DNA from 2 places in the Pantoea sp. X-Soil-ISGK-285 genome. Region 2 is predicted to be linked to the other one. Evidence: predicted binding sites of a transcription regulator. Region 2 holds the regulator's gene; the other holds the start of a gene.
What was found. Region 2 encodes PhoB, which activates phosphate uptake and scavenging genes when phosphate is short. Its sites were predicted from a motif close to CTGTCATAAAACTGNCNNAT; they were not measured.
Positions count from the first base shown of each region.

Region 1: the regulator PhoB is predicted to act here: its motif matches at 1,861-1,880, upstream of pitA (inorganic phosphate transporter PitA).

Region 1 is NZ_AP035938.1:3,841,486-3,852,126, reverse strand. Features, by position in the region: gene uspB (universal stress protein UspB) at 1-158, shown strand, start outside; gene pitA (inorganic phosphate transporter PitA) at 196-1,698, opposite strand; gene AC6I8B_RS18210 (BaiN/RdsA family NAD(P)/FAD-dependent oxidoreductase) at 1,942-3,126, shown strand; gene AC6I8B_RS18205 (aldo/keto reductase) at 3,132-4,118, opposite strand; gene AC6I8B_RS18200 (hypothetical protein) at 4,411-4,608, shown strand; gene AC6I8B_RS18195 (hypothetical protein) at 4,610-5,437, shown strand; gene AC6I8B_RS18190 (LacI family DNA-binding transcriptional regulator) at 5,496-6,515, opposite strand; gene AC6I8B_RS18185 (SDR family oxidoreductase) at 6,744-7,421, shown strand; gene AC6I8B_RS18180 (sugar porter family MFS transporter) at 7,437-8,825, opposite strand; gene AC6I8B_RS18175 (epoxyqueuosine reductase QueH) at 9,097-9,756, shown strand; gene AC6I8B_RS18170 (helix-turn-helix domain-containing protein) at 9,757-10,257, opposite strand; gene AC6I8B_RS18165 (alpha/beta fold hydrolase) at 10,602-10,641, shown strand, end outside.
Region 2 is NZ_AP035938.1:968,989-979,629, forward strand. Features, by position in the region: gene AC6I8B_RS04435 (cell envelope integrity TolA C-terminal domain-containing protein) at 1-326, opposite strand, end outside; gene AC6I8B_RS04440 (CsgG/HfaB family protein) at 480-1,157, shown strand; gene AC6I8B_RS04445 (DUF4810 domain-containing protein) at 1,169-1,528, shown strand; gene AC6I8B_RS04450 (DUF799 domain-containing protein) at 1,525-2,178, shown strand; gene AC6I8B_RS04455 (AAA family ATPase) at 2,208-5,882, opposite strand; gene sbcD (exonuclease subunit SbcD) at 5,879-7,078, opposite strand; gene phoB (phosphate response regulator transcription factor PhoB) at 7,276-7,965, shown strand; gene phoR (phosphate regulon sensor histidine kinase PhoR) at 7,980-9,293, shown strand; gene AC6I8B_RS04475 (PstS family phosphate ABC transporter substrate-binding protein) at 9,313-10,233, shown strand; gene AC6I8B_RS04480 (cobalamin-independent methionine synthase II family protein) at 10,399-10,641, shown strand, end outside.

The DNA.
Region 1 (10,641 bases), 1.2 Mb from region 2:
TGCGGCTGGTCACTTATATCTGGGCAAAGCGCTATCTCGATCATCATGACGATGAGTTTATTCGGCGCTGCGAGCGGGTGCGGGGGCAGTTTATGCTGACCAGTGCGCTGTGCGGACTGGTGGTCATCAGTCTGGTGGCGCTGGCGATCTGGCATTAAAAAAGGGCGACTTGCGTCGCCCTTTTTTTTGCTGGCATCACACCAGTTTTAAGGCAATCCAGTAGAGCGAACCTGACAGCAGAATACAGACCGGCAGGGTGAAGATCCACGCCATGGCGATGTTCTTGATGGTCCGGCTCTGTAGCCCGCCACCGTCGACCAGCATGGTACCGGCAACCGATGAAGAGAGGATATGCGTGGTGGAGACGGGCATGCCGGTATAGCTGGCGACACCAATCGACAGCGCTGCTGTCACCTGTGCTGACATTCCTTGCGCATAGGTCATGCCTTTTTTACCAATCTTCTCACCAATGGTGGTGGCAACACGACGCCAGCCAATCATGGTGCCGATGCCCAGCGCCAGCGCGACGGCCACAATAATCCAGATAGGCGCATACTCGATGGTGCCAAGCAGGTCGCTTTTCAGCTTATTGAGGAAGCGTTTGTCATCTGGCGAGGTTTCCTGCAGACGAGCCGCTTTATCGGCGGTATCGGAGATACACAGCAGCAGACGACGCATCTGACCGCGCTGATCAACCGTCAGCTGATCGTAGCTCTGCAGGTTATTCAGCAACACCTGCGCACCCTGTACCGCCTGTAATGCGCGCGCGCTGTCACAATGGAACTCCTGCGGGCTGGTTGCTGGTACTTCTTCCGGCGTGGGCAGCTTAGGCGGTGCCATCTGGATGATGTGGGTCAGCGAGGCGTTATGCTGCTGATAATACTGCTCCAGGTGATTGACTGCATCGCGGGTTCGCGTGATGTCGTAACCGGAGGCATTCATATTTACCACGAAACCAGCAGGTGCCACGCCAATCAGAACCAGCATGATCAGGCCGATCCCTTTCTGACCGTCATTCGCACCGTGGGAGTAACTCACGCCAATTGCCGAAACAATCAGGGCGATACGGGTCCAGAACGGCGGCTTTTTCTTGCCGTCGATCTTCTCACGGTCAGCAGGCGTCATATGAATACGCGCACGCTTTTTGGTATTGCTCCAGTAGCGACGCAGTATAAAGATTAAGCCGCCCGCCATCACCAGGCCGACAATCGGCGACAGGATCAGAGAAAGGAAGATGTTCAGCACTTTCGGGATGTTGAGCGCATCAACCACCGAGGTTCCGCTCATCAGGGCGTTGGTCAGACCGATACCGATAATGGCGCCGATCAGCGTATGGGAGCTGGAGGCTGGCAGACCGAGATACCAGGTGCCGAGGTTCCAGATAATCGCCGCCAGCAGCATAGAAAACACCATGGCGAGACCGTGAGCCGATCCAACGTTTAACAACAGATCGGTGGGAAGCATATGAACAATAGCGTAAGCGACACTCAATCCACCGAGCAGCACGCCAAGGAAGTTAAATACACCCGCCATGACCACAGCAAGCTGGGCACGCATGGCACGCGTATAGATGACCGTCGCAACTGCGTTGGCCGTGTCGTGGAAACCGTTGATCGCTTCGTAAAACAATACAAACAGCAGGGCAAGAACCAATAACAGGCTAGTACTGAGGTCTAGACCAGCAAACAGATGTAGCATAAACGTTACGCCATTTTTGGAGGACATGAACGCGGCGCATTATCCGCGACAACGTGCTGTATGGGAAAGGAAAATATAGCGCTAATTTAACCTTTCGATGTAAGGCGTAAGGGTAACTCAGAGAAAAAGGGTTAGATATTAGACAGATACAATATGACACATTTGCGGCATTTTTTTGACGCTGGCGTCTCAGTGAGCAGATCACTACAATCTGCGCCTTTCCAGTTAAGTGAGCGAGTCGTAGTGGAACAGTTTGACGTTATCATCATTGGTGCCGGTGCCGCAGGGCTGTTCTGCGCCGCCCAGGCCGGGCAGCGGGGACGCCGCGTGTTACTGCTGGATAACGGCAAAAAGCCGGGACGTAAAATTCTGATGTCTGGCGGTGGCCGCTGCAACTTCACCAATCTCTACACCGAACCGGCGGCGTATCTGTCGCACAATCCTCATTTCTGTAAATCGGCGCTGGCGCGTTATACCCAGTGGGATTTTATCGATCTGGTTAATCGCCACGGCATCGCCTGGCATGAGAAAACCCTGGGCCAGCTCTTCTGCGACGACTCCGCCCAGCAGATTGTCGATCTGCTGCTGGCCGAATGTGACAAGGGCAATGTCACCCTGCGGCTGCGCAGTGAAGTGCTCAGCGTGGCGCGCGATGAAAGCGGCTATACTCTGCAACTTAACGGCAGCACGGTTCAGGCGGAGAAGCTGGTCATCGCCAGCGGCGGTCTGTCGATGCCAGGCCTGGGCGCCACGCCGTTTGGCTATAAAATAGCGGAGCAGTTCGGGCTGAGCGTCTTTCCGACGCGGGCGGCGCTGGTGCCCTTTACCCTGCACAAGCCGCTGCTGGAGCAGTTGCAGACGCTGTCAGGCGTCGCGCTGGAGACCACTATCGATGCGCAGGATGGCACCCGCTTCAAAGAGGCGATGCTGTTTACCCACCGCGGCCTCTCCGGCCCGGCGGTGTTACAAATCTCCAGCTACTGGCTACCCGGAGAATTCGTCACCATCGATCTGTCGCCTGCCACGCCGCTTGAGGCGTTTCTGACGGCGCAGCGTGAAGCACACCCGAATCTCAGCCTGAAGAACAGCCTGGCGAAAATCCTGCCGAAGCGTCTGGTGGAAGTATTACAGGCGCTGAAGGTGGTGCCGGATATCACCCTGAAGCAGCTCAACAGCAAACAGCAAACCGAGCTGGCGCAGACGCTGCACGCCTGGCGCATTCAGCCAAACGGCACCGAGGGATATCGAACTGCTGAAGTGACGCTGGGCGGTGTGGATACCACACAGCTCTCCTCGAAAACGATGGAGGCGCGCGCGGTACCGGGACTTTACTTTATTGGTGAAGTGGCTGATGTCACCGGCTGGCTGGGCGGCTATAACTTCCAGTGGGCGTGGAGTTCCGCCTGGGCCTGCGCCCAGGCGTTGTAAGGCGCTTACCAGCGCTGATGCACATGAGGCGCGATCTTCTCCTGATAGATCTGCTTCAGCGCCGCCATGGTATCTGCAGAGAGCGCATCGACATCGCTGGCGCGGGCATTGGCTTCAGCCTGTTCGCGGTTTTTCGCGCCAGGGATCACCACGCTGACATCTTCGTTCATCAGGATCCAGCGCAGGGCAAACATCGCCATGGTGGTGTCGCCAGTGACAAAGCGGCGAATCTCTTCAACCGCCTCCAGCGCCACCTCATAAGGCACGCCGGAAAAGGTCTCGCCCTTATCGAACGCTTCGCCATTACGGTTAAAGGCGCGGTGATCGTCAGCGGCAAATACGCTGTCGGCACGCATTTTGCCGGTCAGCAGGCCCGACGCCAGCGGTACACGGGCGATGATCGCCACATCACGGCGTTTCGCTTCACGCAGCAGCAGTTCAGCCGGACGCTGGCGGAAAATGTTGTAGATCAGCTGAATTGACGAGACGTTTGGAAACTCCAGCGCCTTCAGACCTTCTTCAACTTTCTCAACGGAGACACCGTAGTGACGGATTTTTCCGGCAGCGACCATCTCATCCATCACCGCAAAGACGTCCGGGTTGTAGTAGACCTCGGTCGGCGGGCAATGCAGCTGCACTAAATCCAGCGTGTCGGTTTGCAGGTTCTCGCGTGAACGGTCAATAAAGGCGTTGAGGTTTTCAGCATTGTAACCTTCAGCCACATGTGGCGAGAGGCGACGCCCCAGCTTGGTGGCGACAAACGGACGTTCACCGCCGCGCTGATTCAGCACCTCTGCGATGATTTTTTCGGAACGGCCATCGCCATAGACATCGGCGGTATCAATAAAGGTAATGCCCGCATCCAGCGCAGCATTCAGCGCGGCTTTGGCATCCTCCATGCTCACTTCCCCCCAGGTTCCGCCAATGGCCCATGCGCCAAAGCCAATTTCGGAGACGCGCTGACCGGTACGGCCCAGTGTTCGTAGTTTCATGCAAACATTCCTCGATGCGTTTCAGACAGGGTGACAGAAAGCGGCTAACCAATGAGCTTAGCGCTTCCTGGCAGAGAGGCGATGTGACGTCGTTGCAGACCTGCACGGTAAAAATACGATGCTGCTACGCCATGCTGCTGGTTACGTTGAAGATTTCAGCGGAAAACGGCATGGGCAAGGTGACTACCGCTTCGCTAATTAATTGATTTTAAGAAATTTCACCCGAAATTAAACAGGCGAGAGTGTGGATTCGGTCACATACTTCAATTTTAAGGCCAACAAGTGGATCGCTATGTTTAAATTTGTTAAGTCGGTCTTTGCCAGTCCGGATAAGTTTCTGCAGATCATGACCCGTCAGGATATCAACGACTCGATCGCTGAAGGTGAGCGCATCATTATTGATGAAAACGGCAATATCTCGGTCAACACGCTGAGCGAGGAAGTCCATGAAGATTTTGCCCGCCACGTGAATACGTTAAAGGGAGTGTGAGGTGGGTACCGCAATATTTATGGTGTTGATGGTCAGTGGTTACTGGTACACCAGCCGTGATTTGAACAGCCGCTTTAAAATCCGTCGTTCGTCGGGCTGGGATGTCTATTTCCTGGTCGCGCTTTACGGTTGTATTTTCGTCCTGCAGGGTGTGTTTGCGACCGGTATCATCTGGCTGGTGCTGCTCTGTATCTCCGGCATCGCCAACGCCGTCCAGATGATCCCCGGCGTCCACCTGAAGTGGCAGGTGGAGTTTATGAACTGGAGTTTCCTGGGCATCCAGGCTCCCGTGGTGATCATGCTCACCTTTGCCATTCTTCTCTGCCTTTACCGCTCAAACTGGGCAGGCAGTGCACGACTGAACGTCTCCGGTCGTAAAGACCTCTATCAGCAGCTGTCACGCTCTAATGGTGTGGAGCAACTGTTATTTCAGTGCATGGAAGAGGGCGAACTGGCGTGGATTACAATGAAGTCGCGCCGCATTTACATCGGCATGATTCATGCTTCGACTTTTGAATATGAGAGCACCAAAAATATCGTGCTGATCCCGATGCTGAGCGGATATCGCGACAGCAAGACGCTGAAGCTGGCGGTGGAACATAACTACAGCAAGTGGTACGCCGAGCACGACATCACGCTCGACTCGAAACCCAAAGATGCGATGTCGTTCCGTAAAGTGATCATGGTTGACCAGATTGAGAGTCTGTCGCTGTTCGACCCGGCCAGTGCGGCTGCGCTTTCGATGGGACATCCGCAGGAAGTGGAGAAGAGCCAGGGTAATGGCGATGCGGACAGCCCGGACGATAAAAGCCGGGATGCCGCGGGTTAATCGAGCCCGATCTGTTTCCCTTAATGACAGCGCTTCATCAGGGGAAACAGATTCCACCTCACACCATATTTTCCGCCGTAAACAGCCGAAAGGCCACTTTGCCCGCCTGATAGACATCCGGCTGATAGCCGGTTTCGAGATGACTCAGCATCAGATCAATCGCTAAACGGGCATGCTGCTGAGCATGCTGATCCAGGGTAAAAGCCACTTCATCGTTCAGCAGTAGCTGGCGGGTGACATCATAAAGCTCATGGGTGATGTAGGTGCATTTACCCAGCAACTGGTGGGCGCGCAGGGTGTCGCTGACATCACTATTCCCCATCCCGGTGTTATAGACCCCTGCAATCGCCTGCGACGGACGCAGATGGCGAGCCAGTTCACTGCGAATGGTTTCCCGCTGATCCTGACCCGACAGCACTTCACGCAGATGACGCTGCGGCGCGCGCTGCTCCATGGCCTCACGAAATCCCGCGATGCGCTGACGATGGGCGCGGTAATCAAAACGGCCACTGACCATCATAATGTCGCCGGGCTGATTCACTGTCTTACTCATCAGCAGTCCGGCTGTGCGTCCCGCCTGATACTGGTCGATACCAACATGACACAAGCGGTCGGCATCGGGCAGATCGGTGACGATGGTGATCACCGGCACATTGCGGCTGCGGCACAGCGCCAGTGCCCGATAGATGGGCGGCGAGTCATGCGCAAAAACAATGATGCCGTCGCGGGTGCTGCTGCGGGCGATAATGCTTTGCGCCAGCTGCTCAGGCTGCGCTTCGGCCACCAGGGTTTTGTGTAGTTTCAGGCGGCGATAGCCAAGCTGACTGGCGACCTCGCTGAAATGGGTGGTGAGCTGTTGAAAAAAGGATGAGCCGTTATTGCTGAGGAACACCTCAATCTGCCACGGATGCTGGTACTCCTCTGGCAGCAGACGCTTCAGCCCCACTTCGCGTGCGGCTTTCAGGACTTTACGGCTGGTCTCCAGGGAGACGCCGCCGCGCTCATTCAGCACCCGATCGACCGTCGCAATCCCGACGCCTGCCATTTTTGCCACCACCTCTAAGGTGAGCTTTTTCATTCAGACTCCATGCGAAAATGGCAAATTGACTGCTGCCTGCCAGACTGTTTATCTCTTCTAACCGGTTAAAAGTAAAAGATAAAGCGATTTAATGATGGAAAACCATCAACAGCGCTACGCCGTGGGGTTTTACCTGCAGTGCGGTCGTCTGGCTAAAAAGCACAACTGGCCGCTGCCTGGGCCGATTTACCGTTAAGCTTGTGACGAGACAATCAACGAGGAATGAATATGGCTCAGCAAAAAGATGTTCTGATTATTGGTGCTTCACGCGGTATCGGTCTGGCGGTGGCGCAGGCCTTTGCCGATGAGGGCTGGCAGGTCACGGCCACGCATCGCAGTGGCATCCCGGAGCAGGGTAACCGGCCAGACATTCACTGGCATTCGCTGGATATGACCCACTCATCAGCGGTTCAACAGTTTGCCAGCCAGCTCAGTGGCAAGTCGTTCGATGCGATTCTGATTAACGCCGGGATTTCCGGGCCTGCGCACCAGAAGGTGTCGCAGAGTGACGATCAGGTGCTGGCGCAACTGTTCCTGACCAATGCGATAGCCCCGGTTCGCAGCGCAGAGATCCTGTTGCCGCTGCTGAAACAGGAAGGCGTGCTGGCGCTGACCTCATCTCAGCTCGGCAGCCTGAATGAAAATCCGGAGGCGCAGATGCCGATTTACTCGGCAAGCAAAGCCGCACTGAATATGCTGAGCCGCACGCTGACTCCGGCAGTGGAAGCGCAGAGCGGGACGCTGCTGACGCTGCATCCCGGCTGGGTGAAAACGGATATGGGCGGCGAGAGTGCGCCCCTGACGGCAGAAGAGAGTGCCGCCGGTATCGTCCAGCAGCTGATCCAGTGGCGCGGTCGCGGTGGTCATCACTATGTCGATTACGCCGGCCAGCAACTGCAGTGGTAGGCTGAAGCGGGGCGGTTACGCCCCGATGTCACGCAGCGCTTTACCCTTCATCAGATTGCGTTCAATGTGCTCCAGCGTCACATGTTTGGTCTCCGGTACCAGCATCAGCGTCAGCACGATAAACACCAGGTTGAGCGCGCCGTAGAACCAGAAGGTGTTGGCATTACCCAGTTGATCCAGCATGGTCAGGAAGGTGGCGCCAACAATCATATTGCCGACCCAGTTAGTGGTGGTGGAGGCGGTAATGCCGAAATCACGCCCTTTCAGCGGCTGAATCTCTGAACAGAGCAGCCAGATCACCGGCCCGGCCGCCATCGCAAAGCCGACGATAAACATCAGCAGCATCGCGACAGCAAAGTATTTGCGGAAATCTGTCTCAACGCCGATGTGCAACAGCGTTCCCAGCACGCCCATGCCAACCGCCATCACCAGAAAACTGGTGGTGAGCATCGGCTTGCGACCCCAGCGATCGACAAAGAAGATCGCAATCAGCGTGGCCAGCATATTAACCAGCCCGACAATCACCGTGCCCCACATCTGCTCACTGGTGCTGGAGAAGCCGGCGATGTTGAAGATTTTAGGCGCGTAATACATCACCACATTCATGCCGGTAAACTGCTGCATAACCTGTAGCAGCATACCCAGCCACACCGCGCGGCGGAAATTGCCATTAGAACGGAACAGCGACCAGCCGCGCTGCTTCACCTGCAGGCTTTCCCGGATCTCTTCCAGTTCCTCCCGGGCCTGTTCGCTGCTGTTACGCAGCCGATCCAGCACCCGCTGCGCCTCGTTAAAGCGTCCGTGCGCCGCCAGCCAGCGCGGACTGTTGGGCAGAAACAGCACGCCGATAAACAGGATCACCGCCGGAATGGCGATCACGCCGAGCATCCCGCGCCAGTTACCGCTGTAGCTGAACGCGGTGTCGGAGAGATAGGCCACGACAATGCCAGTGGTCAGCATCAGCTGGTACATCGAAATCATTGAGCCACGAATACGTTCAGGCGCAATCTCCGCCAGATAGAGTGGCGCGGTGTAAGAGGCGATCCCCACCGCCAGACCCAGCATCACGCGGGCACAGACCAGCGACTCCACATCCGGTGAGAAGGCTGACCACAGCGAGCCAATGACAAACAGCGTCGCGCCCGCCAGCATACTTTTCTTGCGTCCCAGCTTTGATGACATCCAGCCCGCCGCTAGTGCGCCCAGCGCCGCGCCAAACATCATCGAACTCACTACCCACTCCTGCTGATGGTTAGTGATCTGCAAATCCTTCGCCAGAAACGGCAAGGCACCTGCAATGACGCCGATATCCAGACCAAACAGCAGGCCGGACAGCGCAGCCATAAAACAGACGAACCAGGTAAAGCGGTTCTGTTGATTTCCCGATTTTTTTGCCGCGACCATGCGAGTCTCCTTGCGGGGGGTCAGTGTCAAGATTGTTAATGTTATGTAAACATAGTCGATGCCAGTGTGGGGGCGATCACACTTCCGGCTATCACCGGTGCCACACAGCATTGCTGCGATAAGAAAGCATCAGAGATCAGCGGGTTGGTTCAGGAGAGGGAAACCGCGGCCGGGGCACGATTACGCAAAACAGTGCGCGTCAGGTCAGGTTTTGCAACTGCCCGCCTGCGGCATTACACTGCCGCTTTACTGCTATTGATTGAAGGTGCTTATGTCTGAACCTTTCCAGCGTCAGCCGCTGCCTCTGCCGGGCGGCCATAAAAAAGTCCTGCTGCACTCCTGTTGCGCACCCTGCTCGGGTGAGGTGATGGAAGCGATGCTGGCATCCGGCATTGAATACACGATCTATTTCTACAACCCGAATATTCATCCGCTCAAAGAGTATGAGCTGCGTAAAGAGGAGAATATTCGCTTTGCCGAAAAATTTGGTGTGCCGTTTATTGATGCGGACTATGACCGGGATAACTGGTTTGAGCGGGCGCGCGGCCTGGAGTGGTCACCGGAACGGGGTGAACGCTGCACCATGTGCTTTGATATGCGCTTTGAACGTACGGCACTCTATGCCCATGAGAACGGTTTCCCGGTGATGACCAGTTGCCTGGGTATTTCGCGCTGGAAAGATATGAAGCAGATTAACAGCTGCGGAGTCCGCGCAGCGGCGGCGTATCCGGATCTGATGTACTGGGAGTTTAACTGGCGTAAAGGTGGTGGGTCGTCGCGCATGATTGAAATCAGCAAGCGCGAGAGTTTCTATCAGCAGGAATATTGTGGCTGTGTCTATTCACTGCGCGACACCAATCGTCATCGCGTCACCCAGGGACGTGAGCGTATTCAGATTGGTGTGCAATATTATCAGCCGGATGAATCCTGATTAACCTATTTCGCGGAAAGCGTCTGATGGCGCATATCCGCGCGCTGAGCGCGTAACAGGCCGGACTGTTACGCCACAGCTCTGCTTTATGCTTTCCGCCCGACCGTAACTGCACAGCGCACAGGGATCATCAACGTCGGCCAGCTGCTGCTTTGCCTCGTCCTTCATCAGACGTTTACGGCAGACGCTCGGCGTGCAACCCATAATCTGCTTAAAAGATCGGGTAAAAGATTGCTGGCTTTCAAAATGGTATTTCAGCGCCAGGCTGATGATGGGCGTGCGGCTGTTTTTTAAATCATGAACACTGGCGTTAAGCTTTTTCTTACGAATATATCGCGCCAGGGTTTCATTATGATAACGGGCAAAAAGTTTCTGTAAATACCACTTAGAGTAACCCGCCTTTTCTGCAATATCATCAACGCTTAAACGTTGATCCAGATTATTATTAATCCACTCAGTGATAGAGACGATCACGCTTTCGTTATATTTATTTTCGTTCATAGAACCCCCTGTTTGATTTAAGAAGATTCTAAAATATTTATCTTAATGTGCTTATTCTTTGCGTAAAGATTTTTCAGGATTTTAATCGTTATCTCTGAAGATATTCATTTGAGGGGGTGTTATTAATAAAAAAGATGAATTGTGATTAATCTGTTGGTAATTGTAGGTGAATGAATAAGTGGTTCCGCGGGACAATAATCAAAATGAGCCGTGAGTCCGCAGCCAGACTCACGGTTTACCTTGCCGGAATCTCTGTAATCACGGCTATAGCACGGCACATCAATAGATTTTTGGCTGCGACATGCCAGGCTTACGGCTCACCTTTAACCTGGAGAACCCCCCGGATGAGCCCGACATACGCGCTGAAAAAACCGCTTGCCGCCT
Region 2 (10,641 bases):
GTCTGCGCCACCAGCTGCCAGGCGCGCAGGCAGAGCGCTTCATCACCCTGCGTCTGGGTCACCGCATAATGTCTGCTGTGTGGTTGCCACTCCATCCGTACCAGACATTGCTGACCGGCGTAACGCGCCGCATCGCTGAACTGCCGGTTCAGTACTGGCTGCATTTGATTAGTCCAGTGACAGGATTGGCTGTCAGGATCTTTCGACGGCTGACAGAGGTTTGCCACGCTATCCCGTTGCTTTGTCACAGGATGCTGACAGGCGCTGAGCGACATTGCAATAATCACGCCCGGCAACATTCTCATCGTTATATTAATTAAATTCATTTAACTGGCCAACTTTCCTTAAAGATCTTCCGGTCTGCTGCCGACAGTCTACAGACCGGCATCATGAATGCTATGGCATTACTCCGACTGTCGACAGAACCAGAATTTACCGCCCTGGCGCGGGTTACATCTCTTTCACTTCATGGATTAGAAATGCAGAAAAAATATGCCTTTGCGGCACTCTCCCTGTTAACGGCCTCGCTCATCAGCGGCTGCGCCACTGAATCTTCCCGCGCTATTCAGGCCCCCCAGGTTCGCGCGGCCAGCCAGCCGGTTTATCAGGGCGTGCGCAGCCCGATTGCGGTGGGGCAGTTTGATAACCGCTCCTCCTATATGAACGGCATTTTCTCTGATGGTGTCGATCGGCTGGGCAATCAGTCAAAAACCATTCTGATTACCCATCTGCAGCAGACCAACCGGTTCAGCGTGCTGGATCGCAGCAACCTGAAAGAGCTGCAGCAGGAGTCGGACTTCAAACGCAGCCAGCAGAATATCAAAGGCGCGAACTTCATCATCACCGGTGATATCACCGAGTTTGGCCGCAAAGAAGTGGGCGATCAGCAGCTGTGGGGCATTCTGGGCCGCGGCAAAACGCAGATCGCCTATGCCAAAGTGAATCTGAACGTAGTGGATGTCACTACCTCAGAGGTGGTCTACAGCACCCAGGGCGCGGGCGAGTATCAGCTCTCCGCACGTGAGGTCATCGGCTTTGGTGGCACCAGCAGCTATGACTCTACGCTGAACGGCAAAGTGATGGATCTGGCGATTCGCGAAGCGGTCGATCATTTAGTGGATGGAATCAACAACGGCGCATGGCGTCCGGCTAAATAAGGAAGCAGTAAATGAAGATAATGACACTGAGCAGCCTGCTGATTGCAGCGGCGTTGCTGGCAGGCTGTGCGCCAAAAGCGCCGAAAACGATCTACTACTGGGGCGATTATCAGCAGCAGGTCTATAGCTACTATCAGCCGGGCAGCGATCCGCTGAAGCAGATCGATGCGCTGAATCTGGACATTGAAAAAGCCCGTGCCGTTAACCAGCCGGTTGCGCCTGGCCTGCACGCCCAGCTTGGCCTGCTCTATGCCAAAACCGGCGATACCAATAAAGCCTTTGGTCAGTTTGCCACCGAGAAGCAGCTGTTTCCCGAATCGGCACCTTACATGGATTTTCTGATGAGTAAAAAACAAGGAGTGGTACGGTGAAAAAACTGATTGCCCTCGGCGGCGTGCTGATGATGCTGCTGCTGACCGGTTGTGCGACGAAAAAACCGTATGACTACAGTGCGTTCCGTGCCAGCAAGCCCGCCTCGATTCTGGTGCTGCCGGCCGATAACACCTCGCCGGATATCAATGCCGCTCACAGTCTGACCTCGCTGGTGACGCGCCCGCTGGCCGAAGCCGGTTACTACGTCTTCCCGGTGGCAGTGGTTGAAGAGACCTTTCAGCAGAATGGCCTGACCAGTGCCAGTGACGCCCAGGCCGTCAGCGCGAAGCGTCTGAATGAGATTTTCCACGCCGACAGCGCGCTCTATATCTCGATCAGCGAATATGGCAGCAGCTATCGGGTCATTGACAGCGTGACGATCGTAACCGCCAAAGCACGGCTGGTGGATCTGCGCAGCGGCAAAGAGATCTGGCAGGGTAAGGCCAGTGCCAGCGACAGTGAAGATGGCAACAACAACAACGGTGGACTGGTCGGTATGCTGGTCAGTGCGGCGATCAAACAGATTGCCAGCAACGTGACTGATAAAGCGCACACCGTGGCCGGACTGACCAGCAATCGTCTACTGGCACAGAACGAGCAGGGCGGGTTACTCACCGGCCCTCGCTACAAGCTCGTCAGCGCCCGCTGATTGCACGTAAACGGGCGCTGCGGCGCCCGTTATCCCTGCGGCAGTTCCAGCTGGCTGTAACCCAGCCCATTCATCTTGCGTACTTTAATCTGTACCGGAATACGCTCCTTCATCGCTTCCACGTGACTGATGACCCCAATGGTTTTGCCGCTGGCATTAAGCGCGTCCAGGGCATCCAGCGCGGTGTCCAGCGTCTGCGCATCCAGCGTGCCAAATCCCTCATCCAGAAACAGCGATTCGATGCGCGTTTTGTGGCTGACCAGATCCGACAACGCCAGCGCCAGCGCCAGACTCACCAGGAAGCTCTCACCACCCGACAGCGTGCGGGTATCGCGCGCCGCATCGGCTTGCCAGGTATCGACCACATCCAGCTCCAGCAGATCCTGCGCCCGTCGCTGCAGCAGATAGCGGCCATGCAGCCGATCGAGCTGACGGTTAGCCAGGGCCACCAGGTGATCCAGCGTTAAGCCCTGGGCGAAGCGCCGGAATTTATCGCCGCTGGCGGAGCCAATCAGATCGTTGAGCAGGCTCCACTGCGCCAGCGTCACACCATCCTGTTCAATCTGTGTCATCAGGCTCTGCTGGCGCACACGAAGGCTGGCATCGCTCTGTAGCTGCTGCTGAATCTGACCCTGCTGGCTGGCGTTGTCGCGCAGTGCCAGCCGTAACTGCTCCAGCTGTTGCGCCAGCGCCTCGGCGGATTCCGGCATCGCAGCGGGTTTCGCCTGCTGATGGAGACTGAGCCGCTGACGCAGATCCGCCAGTCGCGCCTGCTGCTGCTGGCATTGCTGATCGAGCTGCTGCAACTGCTGACGCAGTTGCACTGCGGTCTGCTCATCCAGCAGCGCCGCGCGCAGGCTGGCTTCATCCGCGAATCCGGCGCTCTCCAGTGCCTGCTGCAGCGCGCTTTCCGCCTCTGCCAGTTTGCTATTGAGCGTCTGCCGCTGATTTTCCAGTCCCGAAAGCTCACCCTGCAGGCGACTGACCTCGGCCTGCGCCTGTTGCAGGGCCGTGAGCTGCTGTGCCAGTTGTTCATCAGCCTGCTGAACGCGGGCCTGCATCTGCTGACGGGCGTGGGTGACCTCGCGGTCGCCAAACAGCGCCTGACGGGCACGGCGCATCTCGCTGAGCTGCGTCTGGCGCTGGTTTTGCTGCTGCTGACGAGTGGTGAGCTGCTGCTGCTCCAGTTCTGCCTGCTGTTGCAGGGCAGTGAGCTGGGTTTCCCCCTTTAACAGCTGCGGTTGCAGGTTAGCGAGCAACCGCTCACTTTCCTGCCAGCGCTCCCAGCGCCGCTGCTGTTCTGTCAGCCATGCATCGCGATGGGCGGCGTCGGGCAGGGCAAGGTTGTGTGCACTGAACTGCTGCTCCAGACGACTCTGCAATTGCGCCATGGCCTGCTGGTCCTGCTGCTGACGCTGTTGCAGCGCATCCAGCGCCTGTTGCAGGCTGGACAGCGACTGCTGCGCCAGCTGTTCTGCCTGCAAATGCTGCTGCCAGGCCTGTGACTGCTGAAGATGGTAATCCTTTGCGGCCTGACGCGCCTGTTCGGCGGCTTCCTGCGCCTGTCGCTGTTGCTCAAGCTGGCTTTCACGTTCGCTTTGCTGCTGCTCCCACGCGGTTAAGGTATCCCGATCGGCGAGCGGGAAGGTAAGTGCCAGCTCACCGCTCAGCGCCTGCCATTGCTGCTCAAGCCGATCGAGCTGTTGCTGCATCTCCGCGATCTCATCGCGCAGGGTCTGCTGCTGCACGGCTGACTGTTTCAGCTGTTCGCTTTTTGTCGTGCCCGCTTCGCGCAATGCCTCGGTTTGTTGCTGCAGTGCAGCCCGGCGCTGCTGGTTAGCACTTACTTCCAGCGTGCTGTAGGCCTCAACGGCGGGATGCGTGCAGGAGCCGCATAGCGGACAGGGCTGATCGGCGGCGAGCCGGGCGCGGTAATCGCTGAGATCGACAATCTGCTGCTCCAGCGCGCAGATTTTTTCGACATCATCCAGCTGCTGTTTTTCGCGTTTCCACGTTTCGCGCAGGGCCTGGAGTTCCGCTTCACTCTGCTGATGCGCTTTTGCGAGCGCGATAAGCCGCTGCTGGCGCTGGCCCAGCTGCTGGTGCAGCGGCTGCCACTGGGTTGAAAGCAGCAGCAGTTGCTGACGCGCCGGACGGCTGTTCTGCAACTGGCTTAATGCCTGACGCAGTGCGGCAGGCGGATGCTGTTCCTGTAGCGAAGTTAGTACTTGCTCCGCCTGCGAGAGCGCCTGGCGGGCCTGTTGCTCCGCCTGCTGGCGCGGGAGCGCCTGTTCTGCCTGCTGCTGCTGTTCCGCCTGCTGGGCAGCGATCTGTCGCTGCTGCTGCTCGCGCTGTTGCGCCAGTCCGGCCAGGGTCGCTTCACGCTGCGCCAGCAGGGCAAAGTTCTCCTGCCACACCGGCAGCGAAGCGCCCCATTGGGCGAGATCGGCAAGCTGCTGGCGTAACTGATGCTGTTCGGCAATCGCCTGCTGCCATGTCTCAACCTGGCGCTTCTGCTCTGCCAGGCTGGCCTGTGTCTGATCAGCATGCTGCTGCTGTCGGGCATTTTCCTGCTGCTGCTCCGCAAGCTGCTGCTGCAGTGCGCTGATCCGCTGATCCAGCGGCAGCACCTGTTCTGTCAGCAGACTTTCCTGCTGCTGCTGTTCCTGCAGCGCCTGCTGGCGGGCACTTTGGGTCGTCGCGTAGTGCTGTTGATGCTGCTGCTGTTGGCTCTGCGCCTGCTGCTGCGCCGCCGTGAGTTGCTGACAGCGGCTCACGACCTGCTGCTGTTCGGTGCGTAACGCATCGCGCTGCTGCAGTTTTACCCGCAGCTTTTCAGCCGGTTCGCTGCGTGCAAGACGCTGACGATCGGCCTCTGCCGCCTGGGATGCAGCCTGGGCCTGCTGCAGCGCGACGTCAGCCTGCGCATCTTCCTGCTGTAACTGCTGCGCCTGCTGTTGCCACTGCTGCTGTTGCTGCGCCTGCTGATAGTGCGCGCTGAGCTGCTGTTCCGCATCGGTCAGATCGGTGAGCTGCTGTTGCAGCGCGGCGCGTGCGTCGCTATCCAGCAGCGCCATCGCTCCCGCCTGGCTGCGCAGCAGATCCAGCTGGGTTTTTGCCTCTTTGTGGCGCTCGTAGATGGCGGCGGAAATCAGACCGTAAATCTCGGTGCCGGTCAGCTCCTCAAGCAGTTCCGCGCGCTCACTGGCTTTGGCGTTGAGAAAGGCGGCGAACTGGCCCTGTGACAGCATCATCGAGCGGGTAAACCTTTCAAAATCGAGCCCGGAGAGGGTTTCGATCAGCTTCAGCTTGTCACCGACTTTATCGGCAACAATGATGTTGTCGGCGCAGCGTGCCAGCTCAACGCGCGGTGCCTGAAGTTTGCCGTCGGCAGTGCCGCGCGCGCGGTTCTGGCTCCAGAAGGCGCGCCAGGCTTCTCCTTTGATCTCAAACTCCACCTCGGCCAGACATTCGGCACAGTCGCGGGTCATCAGCGCATTCTGGCTCTGTGAAATCGCGCCCAGGCGCGGAGTCTGGTGATAGAGCGCCAGGCAGATGGCGTCCAGCAGGGTGGTTTTACCGGCGCCGGTGGCACCGGTAATGGCGAACAGGCCGTTGCTGGCGAAAGGTTCGGCGCGAAAATCGATGAACCATTCACCGCGCAGGGCATTGAGGTTTTTGAACCGTAGCGTGAGGATCTTCATTGGGTCTCTTCCATGGCGGCCAGCGTCTGGCGGAACAGGGTGGTCATCTCGGCGATTTGCTCTGGTTGCAGCTCCTCATCCAGCGCCAGCCGGCGGGCAAAGACCTCCTCCACCTTCAGCTCACTCAGGGTTTCGTTGTCGAGCCGCGCCAGGCTCTGTTGTCGCTGTTCACGGCTGCGGCGGAGCAACAGGACTTCGACCGGCAGCGTGGCGGTCAGGGTTTCTACCTGACGCTGCAGATCGCTGAGGTACTCCTGGGTGGTGACTTCGATGTCGAGCCAGGTCGGCTTCTCCTGCTCTGCCGTGCTGAAGGCATTTAACTGTTCTGCAATCTGCGCCAGCGATCCTTTCAGCACCTGCATCGGCTGCGCCTGTGGCACCACCAGCGGCGTGACCGATTGCAGGCCGCTGGTGGTGAGTTCCAGCAGGAAGACGCTTTTTTCTGTGCCCAGCTCGTCAAAGCTCAGCGGAATCGGTGAGCCGCTGTAGCGGATATGCTCGCTGCCCGCGACGCGCTGGGCGCGATGAATATGCCCCAGTGCGATATAGTCAGCCGCGGGAAACACGCTGGCCGGGAAGGCATCCAGCGTCCCGATATAGATGTCGCGCACCGAATCGCTCTGGCTGACGCCGACGGTGGTGAGATGGCCGGTGGCGATAATCGGCAGTGCATGGCCCAGCGCCTGGGCGGCGGTGAATCGCTGCTGATAGTGGTGGGCGATCGCTTCCAGCAGCGAGGTCTGCTTGTCGCGTCCCGACTGACCCGCCCGGCTGCGCAGGATATCGCGCGGCCGCAGATAGGGAATCGCACACAGCAGCGCGCCCGGCTCGCCCTGGCGGGTGTTGAGCAGCAGCACATCATCCTTCTCCTGCGGGGTGGCGATCACCCGGGTATTGAGACAGGCGAGCAGCTCACGCGACTCATTCAGCGTGGCAACGGAATCGTGGTTGCCCGCCAGCACAATCAGCTGACAGCCGCTGGGCTGCAGCGCCACCACAAAGCGGTTGAACATTTCGCGGGCGTAGCTGGGCGGTGTACCGGTATCAAACAGATCGCCTGCGATGATCAACGCATCCACCTGATGCTGTTCAATCTGGATCAACAGCCAGTCGAGAAATGCCTGATGTTCGGCTGCCCGACTTTTGTTGTAGAAGAACTGCCCCAGATGCCAGTCCGCAGTATGAATGATGCGCATGATGAGTCCCTGCCGTTGTGATTCGCCCGGCGATTATACTGGCTCTGCGGCCAAAGCAAAAAATTGTCGCTGCGCTGTCATAAATGATTACCAGTGAGGTTACAGGCAGGTTATGTTTTTCATAAAAGTGTCACAAATCTGACGCATAATGGCGCCGCGAATCTCAGTGACATCCGTCATAATCAGCAGGAGTAATAATGGCTAAGCGCATTTTGGTTGTGGAGGATGAAGCCCCCATCCGTGAAATGTTGTGTTTTGTTCTGGAGCAGAACGACTATCAGCCAATCGAGGCGGAAGATTATGACAGCGCCGTTGGCAAGCTGATTGAACCCTGGCCCGATCTGATTTTGCTGGACTGGATGTTACCCGGTGGCAGCGGTATTCAGTTTATCAAACATCTGAAACGCGAGGCGATGACACGCGATATCCCGGTGATGATGCTCACCGCGCGCGGCGAAGAGGAGGATCGGGTGCGCGGCCTGGAAGTGGGTGCCGATGATTACATTACCAAACCCTTTTCACCTAAAGAGCTGATGGCGAGGATCAAAGCGGTGATGCGCCGTATTTCGCCGATGGCCGTGGAAGAGGTGATTGAGATGCAGGGGCTGAGTCTGGATCCCTCCTCACATCGCGTGATGTCCGAAACCACGCCGCTGGAGATGGGTCCCACCGAATATAAGCTGCTGCACTTCTTTATGACCCACCCGGAACGCGTTTACAGCCGCGAACAGCTGCTGAACCACGTCTGGGGCACCAATGTGTATGTGGAAGATCGTACTGTCGATGTTCACATCCGCCGTTTACGTAAAGCGCTGGAAGTGTCCGGCCACGATCGCATGGTACAAACCGTTCGCGGAACAGGGTATCGTTTCTCTGCCCGCTACTAAACGGAGCCTTAACCGTGCTGGAACGCCTCTCCTGGAAGAGATTACTGACAGAACTGCTGCTGGTCTGTCTGCCCGCAGTGCTGCTGGGCCTGCTGTTCGGCGGTCTGCCCTGGTGGCTGCTGCTGAGCGTGCTGACGGTGCTGTTGTGGCATTTTCACAATCTGATGCGGCTGTCGCACTGGCTGTGGATCGACCGCACCATGACGCCACCGGCCGGGCGTGCCAGCTGGGAACCGCTGTTTTATGGTCTTTACCAGATGCAGCTCCGCAACCGGCGGCGACGGCGTGAACTGGGCAATCTGATTAAGCGTTTCCGCAGCGGTGCCGAGTCGCTGCCGGATGCGGTGATCCTGACCACCGAAGAGGGCACCATTTTCTGGTGTAACGGCCTGGCGCAGCAGCACCTGGGTCTGCGCTGGCCGGAAGATAATGGCCAGAATATCCTCAATCTGCTCCGTTATCCGGAGTTCTCGCGCTATCTTCGCCAGCGCGATTTCGACAAGCCGCTGACGCTGGTGCTGAACAACAAACTTCATATGGAGTTCCGCGTCATGCCCTACAGCGAAGGGCAGTGGCTGCTGGTGGCGCGTGATGTCACGCAGATGCATCAGCTGGAAGGGGCGCGCCGCAACTTCTTTGCCAACGTCAGCCATGAATTGCGCACACCGCTCACGGTGCTGCAGGGCTATCTGGAGATGATGAACGACTCGGTGATGAGCGAGCCTTCGCGCAGCAAAGCGCTGCACACCATGTCGGAGCAGACGCGCCGCATGGACAGCCTGGTCAAACAGCTGCTGACGCTGTCGCGCATTGAAGCCGCGCCCGCGATCGATCTGAAAGAGAAGGTCGATGTGCCGGTGATGCTGAAACTGCTGCAGCATGAGGCGGCAACGCTGAGTGGCGGCCGTCACGACATCCATTTCCATACCGATCCCCATCTGAAAGTGTTCGGCAACGATGAACAGCTGCGCAGCGCCATCTCCAATCTGGTTTACAACGCGGTAAACCACACACCGGATGGCACGCGAATTGATATCAGCTGGCTGCGCGGCAAACAGGGGGCTATCTTCCGGGTGTGCGATAACGGGCCGGGCATCGCCTCAGAACATATTCCGCGTCTTACCGAGCGTTTCTACCGGGTCGATAAAGCGCGTTCGCGTGCGACCGGCGGCAGCGGGCTGGGGCTGGCGATAGTGAAACATGCTCTGAGCCACCATAACGCCCGGCTCGATATCACCAGCGTGCCGCACAAGGAGACCTGTTTTACCTTTACGCTGCCAGCGAGGTTGATTGTCAGCAGCGTGATGCAGGAGAATGCCGTTCATTAATTGCTGCCGGATCTCCCTGATGCGCATCCTTCTTTTGTTGATCGTTACTCTGCTGCCGGGCCTGGCACTGGCCCAGCCCGGCGCGCTCTCCGGCAATCTCAGCAGCGTCGGATCGGATACGCTGGGTTATCTGATGACGCTGTGGGGCGAAGATTTCAGTCGCCAGGCGCCGGGCGTCAATGTCCAGGTTCAGGCCTCCGGCTCTTCTACTGCGCCGACCGCGCTGGCGGCAGGGGCAGCACAACTCGGTCCGATGAGCCGCCCGATGCAGGCAGATGAACGCCAGGCCTTTGAGGCGCGCTACGGTTATCCGCCGCTGGCGGTTCCGGTGGCTATGGATGCGCTGGTGGTAGTGGTGAATCAGCGCAATCCGCTGCAGCAGATAGAACCGCGTCAGCTCGATGCCATCTTCTCGATTACCCGTCTGTGTGGCGCACACAGCGTGCCGCTGCGCTGGGGCGATCTCGGCTTAACCGGCGCGCAGTGGAGCAAACGGCCGATTCAGCGCTATGGACGTAACTCCGCCTCCGGCACATGGGGTTTCTTCAAGCAGCAGGCGCTGTGTAAAGGTGATTTTCGCAGCGACGTGGCGGAGTTTCCCGGCTCGGCCGCAGTGGTGCAGGCGGTGGCCGGTAATTCACGCAGCATCGGCTACGCCAGTTTTGGCTTTCATCTCAGCGGCGTAAAAATGCTGGCGGTGATGAATGATCAGGGGCAGGCGATTACCCCGGATGCCGATGCCATCCGCAGTGGCCGTTATCCCTGGGCGCGCCCGCTCTATCTCTATGTGAATAAAGCGCCCGGCAAACCTTTGCCGCCGCTGGTGGCCGCGTTTCTGCAGCAGGTACTTTCGGCGCAGGGACAGCGGCGGGTCAGTGAAGCGGGCTATCTGCCGCTCTCTGACAGTCAGATGACGCAGGCGCGCGCCGCGCTGCGTTAATCTCCCACACGTGAATTTTTTTCATCATCACTGAATTTTCTTCAGTTGCAGAAGAAAGCCGCCCATGCCACTCTGTGTTCAGACATGTAGCCATCCAGATGGCTATTTATATGAGGATGCAACTATTTCCTGCCGTCATTAACGGCAGGAGAGACAGGAGTGATCATGCAAAGAGAAACCGCCCCGTTCCGTGCCGATACCGTTGGCAGCTTTCTGCGTCCCGCCGCCATTAAGCAGGCGCGCGAACAGTTTGCAGCCGGAGAGATCGATGCGGCTGCCCTGCGCCAGGTTGAAGATGAGGCGATTCGCGATGTGGTGGCGAAACAGCAGGAAAACGGTCTGAAAGTGGTCACTGATGGCGAGTTTCGTCGCGGCTGGTGGCACTTCGACTTCTTCTATGGCCTGAAT